Regions from separate parts of the Streptosporangium brasiliense genome, predicted to be linked through region 1. Evidence: predicted binding sites of a transcription regulator. Region 1 holds the regulator's gene; the other holds the start of a gene.
What was found. Region 1 encodes HrcA, which represses chaperone genes, less so after heat shock. Its sites were predicted from a motif close to TTGGCACTCTCNNNNNGAGAGTGCCAA; they were not measured.

Region 1 (7,786 bases):
CACGGTGGTCGAGCCCGAGGAGCTCACCGAGGAGTGCCGGACGCCGGCGCCGACTCCGAGGCCCTCGGAGTCGTCCGCCCCCTCGGGCAGCCCGTGCTCGGTCGAGGAGTGCCCGCCGACGGACGATCAGTCGGCTCCGATGCCGACGGAGACGACCTCCATCTCCTCCGGCGGCTAGCCGTACCCGACCTCTCAGGTCAGTACGGCTGACCCGTCACCAGCGGCCGGTGCGCGTCTGGAGCACCGCCGCGGCGGCGACCCCGGCCGTCGAGGTGCGCAGCACCGTCGGCCCGAGCAGCGCCGCCACGGCCCCCACCGCGCGGAAGGCGTCGATCTCCTCCGGGCCGACGCCGCCCTCGGGGCCGACCACCACGACGATGTCACCGGCGCCGGGGAGCTCCAGGGACGACAGCGGGGAGGCCGCCTCCTCGTGCAGCACGACGCCCAGGGCGGCCGCCGACAGCAGCGCGGCGACCTTGGCGGTGGTGGCGGGCTCGGTCACCTCGGGCAGGTGGAAGCGGCGGGACTGCTTGCCCGCCTCCCTCGCCGTGGAGCGCCAGCGGTTCAGCGACTTGACGGCCCGCTCGCCCTTCCACTGGGTGACGCACCGGGCCGCGGACCAGGGCACGATCACGTCGACCCCGGCCTCGGTCATCATCTCCACGGCCAGCTCGCCCCGGTCGCCCTTGGGCAGTCCCTGCACCACGACCAGGCGGGGGCGCGGGGCCGGCACGTCGTAGCGGCGCAGCACCTCGACACGGAGGGAGTCCTTGCCCGCCTCCCGGACCACGCACTCGGCGACGGTGCCCGCGCCGTCGGTCAGGTCGAGCCGCTCCCCGGCCCGCAGCCGGCGTACGGCCGCCGCGTGGCGCCCCTCGGGGCCGCCGAAGGTGAACTCCGCCCGGGCCAGGTCGGCCGGTTCGGCCAGGAAGACCGGGGCCGTCATCGGCCGGCGGGGAGGTGCGGGCCGGGCCGGTGGACGCCTGCGGCCCGGCCGGCGCGGACGGGCCGGCCCGGCCCGGGGAGGCCGCCGTCAGCGGCCATTGAAGGCGTCCCGCAGCCTGGAGAAGAACCCCTGCTGGCCGGGGGCGAACTTGCCGGGCGGGCGCTCCTCGCCGCGGAGCTTGGCGAGCTCGCGCATGAGCTCCTCCTGGGCCGGGTCGAGGCGGGCCGGGGTCTCCACGTTGACGTGGATCAGCAGGTCGCCACGGCCGTTCTCGTTGAGGCGCTGGACGCCGCGGCCGTAGAGCGGGATGGTCTGGCCGGACTGGGTGCCCGGCCGGATGTCGAGCTCCTCGGCGCCGTCGAGCGTCTCCATGGTCAGGACGGTGCCCAGCGCGGCCGCGGTCATCGGGATCTGCACGGTGCAGTGCAGGTCGTCGCCGCGGCGCTCGAAGATCTCGTGCGAGCGCTCGACGATCTCCAGGAACAGGTCGCCGGGCGGGCCGCCGCCCGGGCCGATCTCGCCCTCGCCGGCGAGCTGGATGTGGGTGCCGTCCTCGACGCCGGCCGGGATGCGGACCTTGATGGTCCGCCGGGTGCGGACCCGGCCGTCGCCGGAGCACTCCTGGCAGGGGTTGCGGATGATCGAACCGAACCCGCCGCACTGGGGACAGGGGCGGGAGGTCATGACCTGGCCGAGGAAGGACCGGGTGACCTGGGAGACCTCGCCCCGGCCGTGGCACATGTCGCAGGTGTCGGGGTGGGTGCCGGACGCGGCGCCGGAGCCCGTGCAGACCTCGCAGAGCACGGCGGTGTCGACGACCAGCTCGCGGGTGGTGCCGAAGGCCGACTCACGCAGGTCGAGCTCCACCCGGATGGTGGCGTTGCGGCCCCGGCGGGCACGCGACCTGGGTCCGCGGGTGCCGCCGCCGCCGGCCGCGCCGAAGAAGGCGTCCATGATGTCGCTGAAGGGGAAGCCCGCCCCGAAGCCGCCCGGGCCCGCACCGGCGCCGGAGGAGAACGGATCGGCGCCCATGTCGTACATCTGGCGCTTGTTGGGGTCGGACAGGACCTCGTAGGCCTGGGTGATGTCCTTGAACCGCTCCTGGGTCTCAGGATCGGGGTTCACATCGGGATGCAGCTCCCGCGCCAGGCGACGATACGCCTTCTTGATCTCTTCCGCACTGGCGTCACGGCGCACCCCGAGGGTGCCGTAGTAGTCGCTCTTAGCCACTTAGTTGACCTCTTAAGATGCAGCCAGGATCTGGCTGACGTAGCGTGCCACCGCGCGCACCGCGCCCATCGTGACCGGGTAGTCCATTCGCGTCGGACCCAGCACACCGAGCCGGGCCAGTTGCTTGTCCCCCGAACCGTATCCGGCGACGACGATCGATGTGCCCTGGAGTCCGGTGTAGGGGTTCTCCGAGCCGATCCGTACTGTCAGCGCCGACAGGTCGGAGGTCTCACCGAGCAGGCGTATGAGCACGACCTGCTCTTCCAGGGCCTCCAGCACGTCGCGGAGCCCGACGGTGAAGTCGGCTCCCGCGAGGTTGGCCGCCCCGGCAAAAACGATCTTTTCATCATGCCGGTCCACGAGGGACTCCAGCAGCACCGACAGGACCGTGGCCGCGAACGGCCGATCCTCGGCCGGCAGTCGCTCGGGCAGGTCGGCGACCGTGTCGGGGACCCTGGCCAGCCCGCACCCGTCGAGGCAGGCGTTGAGAGTCGCGCGGAGATGGGCGACACGGGTCTCGTCCACCACGTCGGGCAGCTCGACCACGCGCTGCTCGACCCGTCCCGTGTTGGTGATGAGCACGAACATCAGCCTGCGCTCGCTCAACGGGACCAGCTCGACGTGCCGGACCGTGGAGCTGGTCAGCGTGGGATATTGCACGACGGCGACCTGCCGGGTCAGCTGCGCCAGCAGCCGCACCGTGCGCATCACGACGTCGTCGATGTCAACGGCGCCGGCGAGAAAGCTCTCGATGGCCCTCTTCTCCGCGCTCGACAACGGCTTCACCTGCGAGAGCCTGTCGACGAACAGCCGGTAGCCCTTGTCCGTGGGCACCCGGCCGGCGCTGGTGTGGGGCTGGGCGATGTAGCCCTGCTCCTCCAGCACCGCCATGTCGTTGCGGATGGTCGCCGACGACACACCCAGGTTGTGCCGCTCGACGAGGGTCTTGGAGCCCACCGGCTCGTTGGTGGACACGTAATCCTCGACGATGGCGCGGAGAACCGCCAGCTTGCGGTCGTCGACCAACGTGCTCACCTCCCTGCACCCGAATGTGAAACACCAGGTCTGGCACTCTGTGTTCCCGAGTGCCAAGTGTACGGCTCCAGCCCACGGGGTGCGATAACACGGCGTCAGGATGACGGGCCCAAGCAACTGTCAAGTCAACTGCTATCGGGATACAAGCGGCAAGACCCACAATTTACGACATGTCCCACGATTTCGGATCCCCCTCGGGCGGCGCCCCCTCCGGCGCCCCCGGCTACGGCGCCCCCCAGCAGCCCTACGGCCAGCACCAGGGCGCCCCTTCCTACGGCTACGCCTCCCCCGGTTACGGCGCACCCCAGGGGCCGCCGCCGAAGACGAAGGTCAAGCCCAGCATCGGCTGGATCGTCGGCGCCTGGCTGGTCTTCGTCCTCAGCGTGATCGTCGGCATCGCCGGTTTCGCCGGCGGCATCTTCAGCGCGATCACCGACGCCGCGCCCACCAGCTCGTTCGAGCCGGGCAAGGCCGTGACGGTCAAGCTCGACCCGGCGGACAAGCCCGCGATCTACGTCTCCGCCGAGACGGGCACCAACTTCGAGTGCCAGATCCAGGGTGATCCGGAGAAGGTCCGGCTCCAGCAGCCGGGCGTGCAGCAGACCGTCACCTCCGACGGCGTCGTCTGGGAGCTGGCCCTGCGGATCGGGGTGGACAAGGCCGGCGACTACCAGCTCACGTGCACCACCTCCGAGGGGGCTCCCGCCAAGTTCGGCGTCGGCAAGGAGATCGTCGCCGATTCGGTGGTGGGCGGCGCGATCGCGCTGTTCGCGGTGCCGGGGCTGGGCTTCCTGCTGGCCGTCATCGTGACGATCGTCGTGCTGGTCAGGCGGAGCGGCGCCCGCAGGCGCCAGGCCGCCGCCGCGGCGGGGCAGTGGGGACAGCCGGGAGCCTACGGCAGGTGATCACGGCTTTTGCTACCGTCCACTTGATCCCTGACGAGAGAGCGAGCGGCCGGTGATGTACGAGCGCGACGTGCTGTCGGAGAACTGGCGGCGCCCCCTCAAGGGGAAGATCCCCCAGGTCCCCGCGGAGCTCGACCTGGTCGTGGAGGACGCCGACGGCGGCTTCTGCGGCGCCGTGGTGGCCTGCGACAAGGAGGCCGTCACGCTGGAGGACCGGTTCGGGCGGCGGCGGCTGTTCCCGTTGGAGCCCGCAGCGTTCCTCCTGGAGGGCAAGGTGGTGACGCTGGTCCGGCCCACCGCCGCGCCGCGGGCTCCGAGGCGGAGCGCCTCGGGTTCGATCGCGGTGGAGGGCCTGCGGGCCCAGGTGGCCAAGGAGAGCCGGATCTACGTGGAGGGCGTGCACGACGCCGCGCTCGTGGAGAAGGTCTGGGGCCACGACCTCCGGGTGGAGGGCGTGGTCGTGGAGTATCTCGAAGGGGTCGACCATCTGCCCTCGATCGTCGAGGAGTTCGGGCCCGGCCCCGGCCGCCGTCTGGGCGTGCTCGTCGACCACCTGGTCCACGGCTCGAAGGAGAGCCGGATCGCCGCCCAGGCCTCCTCACCGCACGTACTGGTCGTCGGGCACCCGTTCGTCGACGTCTGGCAGGCGGTCAAGCCCTCGGTGCTGAAGATCGACTCCTGGCCGCCGGTGCCGCGCGGCATACCCTGGAAAGAAGGGGTCATCGCCGCCCTCGGCTGGGATCTGGAGCCCGCCGAGGCATGGCGCCGCATTCTGGGATCGGTCACCACCTACGCCGATCTGGAGCCGGAGCTGCTCGGTCCCGTCGAGGAGCTGATCGACTTCGTGACGGTTCCCGGCCAGGATGACTAACCCCGCACCCCATCAGGAGGGGCAATGAGCGACAGTCCCGAGAGCCCGCGGTACGGACCCGCGGGCGAGGAACCCACCAGGCAGGCCGGATGGCCGCCCCAGCCCGGCCAGGGCTACCCGCCCCCCGCGGCTCCGCCGTACGGATCCGGCGACCAGGGGCACCAGCCCGGCTACCAGGACGGCCACCAGGGGGCGTATCCGCCTCCCGGCGCGTACGGCCAGCCTTCCGGCGGGTACGGCCAGCCACCCGGCGGATACGGTCAGCCGACCGGCGGCTATGGTCAGCCGTACGACGCGTACGGTCAGCCGACCGGCGGCTACGGTCAGCCGGTCGGCTACGGATACCCGCCCCAGCAGGGGGCCTACGGCTGGCGGCCCAGCCGTGACGAGACCACCATGGCCATGCTCGCCCACCTGCTGGGCCTGCTGACCTCGTTCGTCGGCCCGCTGGTGCTGTATCTCGTGAAGAAGGACGAGTCCCCCTACGTGCGGAGCCAGGCGGCCGAGGCGCTCAACTTCCAGCTCACCCTGATGATCGCTTACTTCGTCTCCTGGGTCCTGGCCTTCGTGCTGATCGGCTTCCTTCTGATCTTCGTGCTCTGGATCGGGTCGCTCGCCTTGATGATCATGGCCGCCGTCGCGGCCAACCGGGGGGAGAGCTACCGCTATCCGATGAACATCCGTTTCGTCAGCTGACCACCGGCGCACGCCCGGCCCTCAGCCGCCTCCGGGCGCCGGCACAGGCGCCCGTCACGGCCCTCCGGGCCCGCCCTCACGCGGGTCCGGGGGGCCGTCACGCGGGTCCGGAGGGCCGTCACACGGCTGCCGGGCGCGTGGACAGGCCCTCAGGTCAGGTCCCGCACCAGGGCGTCGGCCAGCAGCCGCCCGCGCAGCGTCAGCACCGCGCGGCCCGCCTTGAACGGTTCCATCTCGAGCAGGCCGTCGGCCAGCGCCCTGGCGACGACCGGCGGCCGCTGGATCTCCTTGAGCGGGAACCCCTGGGCGAGCCTGAGCTCCAGCATCAGCCGCTCCACCGCCCTGTCCTCCGAGGTGAGCACCTCGCGGGCGTGCGCGGGCGAGACGCCGGAGGCCAGCCGCCGGGCGTAGGCCGCCGGATGCTTGACGTTCCACCACCGGGTGCCGCCGACGTGGCTGTGCGCGCCGGGGCCGACGCCCCACCAGTCGCCGCCGGTCCAGTAGAGCAGGTTGTGCCGGCAGCGTCCGGCCTCCGAGGTCGCCCAGTTGGACACCTCGTACCACTCGAAGCCGGCCTCGGCGAGCATGGCGTCGGCGATGAGATAGCGGTCGGCGGCCACGTCGTCGTCGGGCATGGGCAGCTCGCCGCGCCGGATCCTGGCCGCCAGCCTGGTGCCGTCCTCGACGATCAGCGAGTAGGCGGACACGTGGTCGGGCCCGGCCTCGATCGCCGCGGCCAGCGAGGCCCGCCAGTCGTCGTCGCTCTCCCCCGGCGTGCTGTAGATCAGGTCCAGGTTCACGTGGTCGAACCCGGCCTCCCTGGCCTCCCGTACGGCCTGCGCCGGCCGGCCGGGGGTGTGCCGGCGCTCCAGCACCTCCAGCACGTGCTCGCGGGCGCTCTGCATGCCGAAGCTCATCCGGGTGAACCCGCCGCCGCGCAGCTCGGCCAGGTAGGCCCGGTCCACGGACTCGGGGTTGGCCTCGGTGGTCACCTCGGCGCCGGGGGCCAGCCCGAACTCCTCCTCGATCGCCGCCAGGATCCGGACCAGGTCTCCGGCGGGCAGCAGGGTCGGGGTGCCGCCGCCGAAGAACACCGTCTCGACCGGGAGGTCCGCCCCGCCGAGGGTGGCCCGTGCCCGCCGTACCTCGTCGATCGCGGTGTCGGCGTAGTCCCGGTGCGAGGCGCCGGGACCGAGCTCGGCGGCCGTGTAGGTGTTGAAGTCGCAGTAGCCGCAGCGGGTCACGCAGAAGGGCACGTGGACGTAGAAGCCGAAGGGTCGCCCGCCGAGCCCGTGGAGCGCGCTGTCGGGGAGCCGGCCCGAGGCCGGTACGGGGTCACCGTCGGGAAGAGTGGATGGCACGACACCAAGTCTGCCGCTCCCGTCCGGGTGCCCGGAACGGCGGCCGGCGCGCCGCGCCGGCCGCCTATGCAGCAAATCAGCGGCAGACCGTTGACGCCCAGATCGGCCAAGTCTACGATCCGTGAAAACTTAAAGGAAAGTTTCCTATAAGTTAATCCCCCGACGCAAGTGGAGAAGCCCGTGCAGAGACTCCTCCGGCACACGCTCGCGGCGGTCATCGCCGCGGGCCTCACGGCGACAGCCGTACCGGCACCGGCTCAGGCCCGGACCGCCCCGGACCACGGCGACCGCTTCAAGCGGGTCGCCTACTTCATCCAGTGGGGCATCTACGGCCGCAACTACCACGTCAAGGACCTGGACACCACCGGCGCCGCCGCCAAGCTGACCCACATCAACTACGCCTTCGGCTCCGTCAGCGCCGGCGGCGACTGCGTCTCCTCCGACGCGTGGGCCGACTGGCAGCGCCCGGTCCCCGCCGGGCAGAGCGTGGACGGCGTCGGCGACGCCGAAGGCCAGGCGCTGAACGGCAACCTGAACCAGTTGAAGAAGCTCAAGGCCAAGCATCCCGGCCTGAAGGCGCTCATCTCCCTCGGTGGCTGGTCGGGCTCGAAATACTTCTCCGACGCGGTGCTGACCCCCGAGGGGCGCGTCAAGCTGGCAGCCTCCTGCGTGGACCTGTGGCTCAAGGGCAACCTGCCCGGCACCGCGCCCGGCGCCGGAGCCGGCGTCTTCGACGGCATCG
Region 2 (7,786 bases), on a different contig from region 1:
GAGCACCTGAACGCACCGGTGATCAAGGGCGAGACGAAGGTCAAGGAGCGGGAGCGGCTGTTCCAGGCGTTCCGCGACAAGGAGATCCAGGTCCTGGTCGTCTCCAAGGTCGCCAACTTCTCCATCGACCTGCCGGAGGCGGCGGTGGCCATCCAGGTCTCCGGCACCTTCGGATCACGTCAGGAGGAGGCGCAGCGGCTCGGCCGCGTGCTGCGGCCCAAGTCCGGCGGGGGCGGGGCCCGCTTCTACTCGGTGGTCAGCCGGGACACGGTCGACCAGGAGTTCGCCGCGCACCGGCAGCGGTTCCTGGCCGAACAGGGCTACGCCTATCAGATCATCGACGCGGACGACGTGCTCGCCGGCGATTAGCGTCACAAGGCGAACACGCCGTCATCTGTGTCAATCAGGTCCACGAAATACCGCAGGCTTTCGACAAAGAAACCACCCCCTCGCTAGGCCGCGACGGCCACTGGCGACATACCCCCATGATCTGCGTGAGTCACCGGATTTGCCCGGGTTTTTCGCTATTTTGAGGCAGAATCACGGAGGGTGTCAGCGCGGTTACCGAAATGCCGGCCGATTGGGCCGCCGAAACCCCTTTCACCGGCCCCGGGGCGGTCACCCGCGGGCCGCGGAGACCGGGAGGACCGCCTCGCCGGGAGATCCCGGAGACGGCCGGGCGCCCGCCGCGCGACGGACGGCGGGCCCCGCCGGCGGAGCGGAACCCCTGGCGTCCGCGCCCCTCCGGCCTGCCCGGACGCGGCCGGGCGGGCGGCCTCCGAGGTCCGGCCGGCCCCGCGTCCCGCCGGACGGAGAGATCGCCCGGCCGGGCAGAGGGAGAGCCGGGCGGCTCCGGGCACGGGACGTAGAAGATTGGACACGCTCGGTATATCGGGATGGTCCGCGCGATTCTCCGGGAAACCACCCCGACAGGCGGTTAATCCTTTTGAGCGAGTGAAGACGGGCCGGTAAGCTAGCCGATTCGCTGCCTGATGACCTACCACCTCCGTTTATCGAATGGGAGGCGCTTCCGCGTGCCCGCACATCAATTGGCCCCCGACATAACCGGCGACCCGGCCGACACCCTCGCCGCCGAACGCGCGCACCTGGCCGCATCCAGGGCCGCCCTGCGCGCCATGCGCGAACACGCCCAGTCCCTGTCCTCCGACGCCGCCGGAGACTGGGTCTCGCAGCAGATCCTGCAGGCCCTGCTGGACCAGCGGGTGGCGGCGCTCGCCGACCACTCCGGCACCCCCCTGTTCTTCGGCCGCCTCGACCGGGACGCGGACGACGACCTCCCCGGCACCGTCTACGTCGGGCGCAGGCACGTCCACGACGACCGCAGCCGCCCCCTGGTGATCGACTGGCGGGCTCCGGTCTCCCGGGCCTTCTACCAGGCCAGCCCGGCCGATCCGATGGGCGTGGCGCTCCGCCGGCGCTTCGGCTACCACGGCGGGGACCTGACCGCCTACGAGGACGAGCCGCTCGACCAGGGCGGCGCCCCGCAGCACAGCAGGATCCTCACCGAGGAGATCGAGCGGCCCCGCTCCGGCCCGATGCGCGACATCGTCGCGACCATCCAACCCGACCAGGACGAGATCGTCCGGTCCGAGCTCGGCCAGACCGTCTGCGTGCAGGGCGCGCCCGGCACCGGGAAGACCGCCGTCGGCCTGCACCGGGCGGCCTACCTGCTCTTCACCCACCGGGAGAAGCTCGCCCGCTCCGGCGTGATGATCGTCGGCCCGAACCGGGCCTTCCTGTCCTACATCTCCTCGGTGCTCCCCGCGCTGGGCGAGGTCAAGGTCGACCAGACCACGGTCGCCGGGATCCTGGGCGACCACTCCGCCCCGGAGGACCCCGCGGTCAGCGCGGTGAAGGGAGACGCCAGGATCGCGCCGGTGCTCAGGCGCGCCCTGTGGATGCACATCGTCAAGCCCACCGAGGGCGTGCTGTTCACCAAGGGCGTCAACCGCTACCGGGTGGCCGACCACGAGGTCCGCGAGGTCGTCGCCGCGCTCCGCGGGACCACCCGTTACGGCCCCGGCCGGGCGGCCCTCGCCCAGCGGCTGGCCCACCTGGTGCTCGTCCGGATGGAGCAGCGCGGCGAGTCCCCCGACGACCGGGTGCAGGACGCGGTGGCGCGCTCCAAGCCGGTCAAGCAGCTCGTGGACCAGGTGTGGCCCAAGCTGACCCCCCAGCAGGTGCTCCACCGGCTCTTCAGCGACCCCGAGTTCCTCGCCGCCGCCGCCAAGGACGACCTCACCGCCGCCGAGCAGGCCCTGCTCCTGTGGGCCAGACCGGCCAAGTCCCACCGCTCGGCGAAGTGGTCGGCCGCCGACGGCGCGCTGATGGACGAGCTCGGCGACCTGATCGAACGGACCGCGCCGCTGGGGCACCTGGTCGTGGACGAGGCCCAGGACCTGTCGGCGATGCAGTTGCGCGCCCTCGGCCGGCGCTGCCGTACCGGCTCGGCCACCGTCCTGGGCGACCTCGCCCAGGGCACAACCCCCTGGTCGGCCCGTTCCTGGAGCGAGGTCCTCACCCACCTGGGCTTCGAGGACGGCGCGGTCACCGAGCTGACGCTCGGCTTCCGTGTCCCCCGCGAGGTGCTCGACTACGCCGCCAGGCTGCTGCCCGCCGTCGCCCCGGGCCTGGCCGCCCCCCGGTCTCTCCGTCCCGGCCTGGGCTCCCTGTCGGTACGGCCCGCCCCCGACCCGGCCGCCGCGCTCGGGCAGGCGGTACGGGAGGCGCTCGCCCGGGAGGGGTCGATCGGCGTCATCGTCCCGGACGCCTCGGTCGCGGCCGTGTCGGAGTCGCTGTCCCAGCTGGACCACCGCGTGCTGAGCCCCGACTCGGTGGAGGAGCACCGCCTGCTGGTCATCCCGGCGACCCTGGCCAAGGGTCTGGAGTACGACCACGTCATCGTGGTCGAACCGGCCGACATCGTGGACGCCGAGCCGCGCGGTCTGGCCCGCCTCTACGTGGTCCTGACCCGGGCGGTCACCTCCCTGACCGTCCTGCACACCAGGGAGCTCCCCGCGCAGCTCTGCTAGTTTCCGGCCCATGGGAATCAATGTCCGATATGGGGAGCTCGACGACGTCGACGCGCTGCTGTCCTTCTGGCTCGGAGCCGCCGAGGGGACCGACCGGCACGACGACCCGGCCAAGGTGGTCGCGCTCATCGAGCGCGACCCCGAGGCCGTTCTCATCGCGGAGGTCGACGGGGAGATGGCCGGCACCCTGATCGCGGGCTGGGACGGCTGGCGCGCCCACCTCTACCGGCTGGCGGTGGCCCCCGGCCGCCGCCGCCAGGGGATCGGGACCGCCCTGATCCGGGCCGCGGAGCAGCGTTTCGCGCAATTCGCCGCTTTCCGCGCCGACGCCATGGTCCTGCACGACAATGTCCTGGCCCATCACGCCTGGGGCGCCGCCGGTTATGCTCCCCAGCCGCAGTGGTCGCGCTGGGTCAAGGCCCTGAGTTAGGACACCCGGCCCGATTGCCCGCGATTCCCGCGCGGACCGCGTTTCCCCGCCGGGACGGCGTCTTGACCGGCTGCCGGCCGCGTAGAAAAGAACGTTGTTCGGCCCTTTGGGCCCGGCTGAACGGCTTCATCCGGCGGACACGAGCCCCTTTGACGGGAGACCCGCCCCTTTGATGGGTGACCCGTCCCTTTGATGAAGGGTGGCGCCCGGACGGACAACGGCGCACCGCCGCGGTGGCGGGTGTTCGACCGGCGGCGCCGGTGAACGCGGAAAGAGGCGACCCCGGACACCGGGGACGCCTCTTTCTGGGAAAGCTCCGGACTTAGAAGTCCATGTCGCCGCCGCCGGGCATGGCGGGAGCGGCACCGGCCTTCTCGGGCTTCTCGGCGATGACGGCCTCGGTGGTCAGGAACAGCGCCGCGATGGACGCCGCGTTCTGCAGGGCCGAACGCGTCACCTTGGCCGGGTCGATGATGCCCGACTCGAACATGTTGACGTACTCGCCGGAGGCGGCGTTCAGGCCCTCACCCGGGGTGAGGTTGCGCACCTTCTCCACCACGACGCCGCCCTCGAGGCCGGCGTTGACGGCGATCTGCTTCAGCGGCTCCTCCAGAGCCTTGCGGACGATCGCGGCACCGGTGGCCTCGTCGCCCAGCAGCTCCAGCTTGTCGAAGGCCTTGGCGCCGGCCTGCAGCAGCGCCACGCCACCGCCGGGGACGATGCCCTCCTCGACGGCCGCCTTGGCGTTGCGCACCGCGTCCTCGATGCGGTGCTTGCGCTCCTTGAGCTCGACCTCGGTCGCCGCGCCGGCCTTGATGACGGCCACGCCGCCGGCCAGCTTGGCGAGGCGCTCCTGGAGCTTCTCGCGGTCGTAGTCGGAGTCGGTGTTGTCGATCTCGGCGCGGATCTGGTTGACCCGGCCGGCGATCTGCTCGGCGTCGCCGGCACCGTCGACGATGGTGGTCTCGTCCTTGGTGACGATGACCTGGCGGGCGCGGCCGAGCTGGTCGAGCGTGGTCGACTCCAGCTTCAGGCCCAGGTCCTCGCTGATGACCTGCGCGCCGGTCAGGATGCCGATGTCGCCCAGCATGGCCTTGCGGCGGTCACCGAAGCCGGGAGCCTTGACCGCGACCGAGCGGAACAGGCCACGGATCTTGTTGACGACCAGGGTGGCCAGGGCCTCGCCCTCGATGTCCTCGGCGATGATCAGCAGCGGCTTGCCGGCCTGCACGACCTTGTCGAGGACCGGGAGCAGGTCCTTGTTGGCGGAGACCTTGGAGTTGACGACGAGGATGTAGGGGTCGTCGAGGACGGCCTCCATACGCTCCGGGTCGGTCACGAAGTAAGGCGAGATGTAGCCCTTGTCGAAGCGCATGCCCTCGGTGAGCTCAAGCTCCAGGCCGAAGGTGTTGCTCTCCTCGACGGTGATGACGCCTTCCTTGCCGACCTTGTCCATCGCCTCGGCGATCATCTCGCCGATCTGCGGGTCGCCCGCGGAGATGGAGGCGGTGGAGGCGATCTGCGCCTTCGTCTCCACGTCCTTGGCCAGCTTGGAGAGCTCCTCGCTGACGCGCTCGACGGCGGCCTCGATGCCCTTCTTCAGCGACATCGGGTTGGCGCCGGCGGCGACGTTGCGCAGACCCTCGCGTACCAGGGCCTGGGCGAGCACGGTGGCGGTGGTGGTGCCGTCACCCGCGACGTCGTCGGTCTTCTTGGCGACTTCCTTGACGAGCTCGGCCCCGATCTTCTCCCACGGGTCCTCGAGCTCGATCTCCTTGGCGATGGAGACACCGTCGTTGGTGATGGTGGGGGCGCCCCACTTCTTCTCCAGGACGACGTTACGGCCCTTGGGGCCGAGGGTCACCTTGACGGCGTCCGCGAGCTGGTTCATACCGCGCTCGAGACCGCGCCGGGCGTCCTCGTCAAACGCGATCATCTTGGCTGCCATACGGCTAGACCTCCCAAACGCAGGGTGGCTTGCACCAGATCGAGCCGACGCCCGCGACGGCATGTGGACCCGCGACTCCGTTCGGCGGGTCCCATCGTCTCGATCCAGGGTTGGCACTCTCCAACAGGGAGTGCCAACGAACTGTTTAGCACTCTACCCTGCCGAGTGCAAGCTGTGGGGCCCTGACCTGCACCCAGCTTAGAACGAGGTCCCGCCTTCACGGCGAAGGCCCGGCCCGCCGGTTGCGCGGCGAGCCGGGCCGACCGCCGGAAGATCCACGCGGACTGCGCTGCCGCGGGATCCGCCGACATTTCCCGACGAATGGACGGAAAGGGGTGCGTCAGACCGCCCGGACGGATTCCGCCTGGGGGCCCTTCTGGCCTTGAGTGATCTCGAACTCGACCCGCTGGCCCTGCTCGAGCGCACGATAGCCATCCATCATGATCGCGGAGTAATGGACGAACACATCCTTACCACCGTCTACCGCGATGAAGCCGTAGCCCTTGTCCGCGTTGAACCATTTGACGGTGCCTTGCGCCACTTCTGACTCCTCTTACTGGACTTGAGGACGCCGCCCATTCCTCTCGCGAAGTCCTCAATCTCCGAGGCGTAGACATCGCCTACGTCGATCGTTCTCGACCATACCTGTGGGACACCATAGGGCAACAGAGTCAATCAGCAAACTACCCCTTTACATACGCATTCAGGGGCGGAGCAGAGTTTTGCCGGTACGATTAATTGGTTAAAAATTGCATCATATCCCCAGGTCAGCAGAGGCGATCTTCCCCGCGAAACACGACACCCGCACGCGGCCGGGCCGCGTGCGGGTGTCAGGGAGAGGCGGGGTGGGCGCGCGGAGGCGCCGGGGGTCAGCCCCCCGCGACCGCCGGAATGATGGAGATCTGGACGCCGGACGGCGTGGCCGTGTCGAGGTTGTCGGCGAAACGGACGTCCTCATCCCCGACATAGACGTTGACAAAACGCCGAATCTTGCCCGTTTCATCGAGAATGCGGGCGCCGATTCCGGGGTGGTCCGCATCGAGCTTCTGCAGAACCTCCCGGAGGGTCTCCCCCTCCGCGGTCACCTCGGCCGAGCCGCCGGTGTAGGTCCGGAGAATCGTCGGAATCCGCACAGAAACGCTCATTATTCAGTCCCTTTCACAAGTTTCTAGGCGATAGCCGTACGGAATGCGTCAAGAGACGGCCGGATGACCGCGGTGGGACGCGCCTGGTCCGCCACCGCGTCGAGGGTCTTGAGGCCGTCGCCGGTGTTGAGGACCACGGTCTCGCCCTCGGGGTCGAGCCGCCCGGAGGCGACCAGCTTGCGCAGCACGCCGACGGTGACGCCGCCCGCGGTCTCGGCGAAGATCCCCTCGGTCCTGGCCAGCAGCCGGATCGCGTCGACGATCTCGGCGTCGGTGACGTCCTCCACCGCGCCGCCGGTGCGCCGGGCGATGTCCAGCACGTAGGGGCCGTCGGCGGGGTTCCCGATCGCCAGCGACTTGGCGATGGTGTCCGGCTTGACCGGGCGGATCACGTCGTGGCCCGCCTTGTAGGCGGCGGAGACCGGGGAGCAGCCCTCGGCCTGGGCGGCGAAGATCTTGTATGGCCGGTCCTCGACGAGACCGAGCGCGATCAGCTCCTTGAACGCCTTGTCGATCTTCGTGAGCTGGGAGCCGGACGCGACCGGGATGACGATCTGGTCGGGGATCCGCCAGCCGAGCTGCTCGGCGATCTCGTAGGCCAGCGTCTTGGAGCCCTCGGCGTAGTAAGGCCGGAGGTTGACGTTGACGAAGCCCCACTTGTCGCCCAGCTCGTCACCGATGAGCTCCGAGCAGAAGCGGTTGACGTCGTCGTAGGTGCCCTCGATGCCGACGAGCCTGCCGCCGTAGACCGACGCCATGACGATCTTGGCCTGCTCCAGGTCCGCGGGGATGAACACGCAGGCGTCCAGCCCGGCCCGGGCGGCGGCCGCGGTCACCGCGCCGGCCAGGTTGCCGGTGGAGGAGCAGGACAGGGTGTGGAAGCCGAAGTTGCGGGCCGCCTCGACCGCGATGGCCACCACGCGGTCCTTGAAGGAGTGGGTGGGGTTGCCGGAGTCGTCCTTCACGTGCAACGAACGGATGCCCAGCTCACGGGCGAGGTTGTCGGCCTTGACGAGCTTGGTCCAGCCGGGCGCCATGTTGGGCTTGGCGGCCACGTCCGCGGGGACGGGCAGCAGCGAGCGGTAGCGCCAGATGTTCGTCGGCCCCTCGGCGATCTGCTCCCGGGTCACGCGCCCGAAGTCGTAGGCGATCTCAAGGGGCCCGAAACACTCGATACAGGCGAAGCTGGGACCGAGGTCGTAGCGGGCGC

Region 2: a site for HrcA is predicted at 5,542-5,568, ahead of groL (chaperonin GroEL). Genes of this name have one in related genera too.

The regions. Positions count from the first base shown of each region.
Region 1 is NZ_JAUSRB010000001.1:689,483-697,268, reverse strand. Features, by position in the region: gene J2S55_RS03085 (hypothetical protein) at 1-178, shown strand, start outside; gene J2S55_RS03080 (16S rRNA (uracil(1498)-N(3))-methyltransferase) at 215-946, opposite strand; gene dnaJ (molecular chaperone DnaJ) at 1,034-2,176, opposite strand; gene hrcA (heat-inducible transcriptional repressor HrcA) at 2,189-3,202, opposite strand; gene J2S55_RS03065 (hypothetical protein) at 3,382-4,116, shown strand; gene J2S55_RS03060 (DUF3097 domain-containing protein) at 4,172-4,987, shown strand; gene J2S55_RS03055 (DUF4870 domain-containing protein) at 5,012-5,683, shown strand; gene hemW (radical SAM family heme chaperone HemW) at 5,833-7,044, opposite strand; gene J2S55_RS03045 (glycoside hydrolase family 18 protein) at 7,225-7,786, shown strand, end outside.
Region 2 is NZ_JAUSRB010000002.1:2,324,050-2,331,835, reverse strand. Features, by position in the region: gene J2S55_RS19525 (DNA repair helicase XPB) at 1-369, shown strand, start outside; gene J2S55_RS19520 (HelD family protein) at 1,035-3,053, shown strand; gene J2S55_RS19515 (GNAT family N-acetyltransferase) at 3,064-3,483, shown strand; gene groL (chaperonin GroEL) at 3,806-5,431, opposite strand; gene J2S55_RS19505 (cold-shock protein) at 5,772-5,972, opposite strand; gene J2S55_RS19500 (MoaD/ThiS family protein) at 6,301-6,576, opposite strand; gene thrC (threonine synthase) at 6,600-7,786, opposite strand, start outside.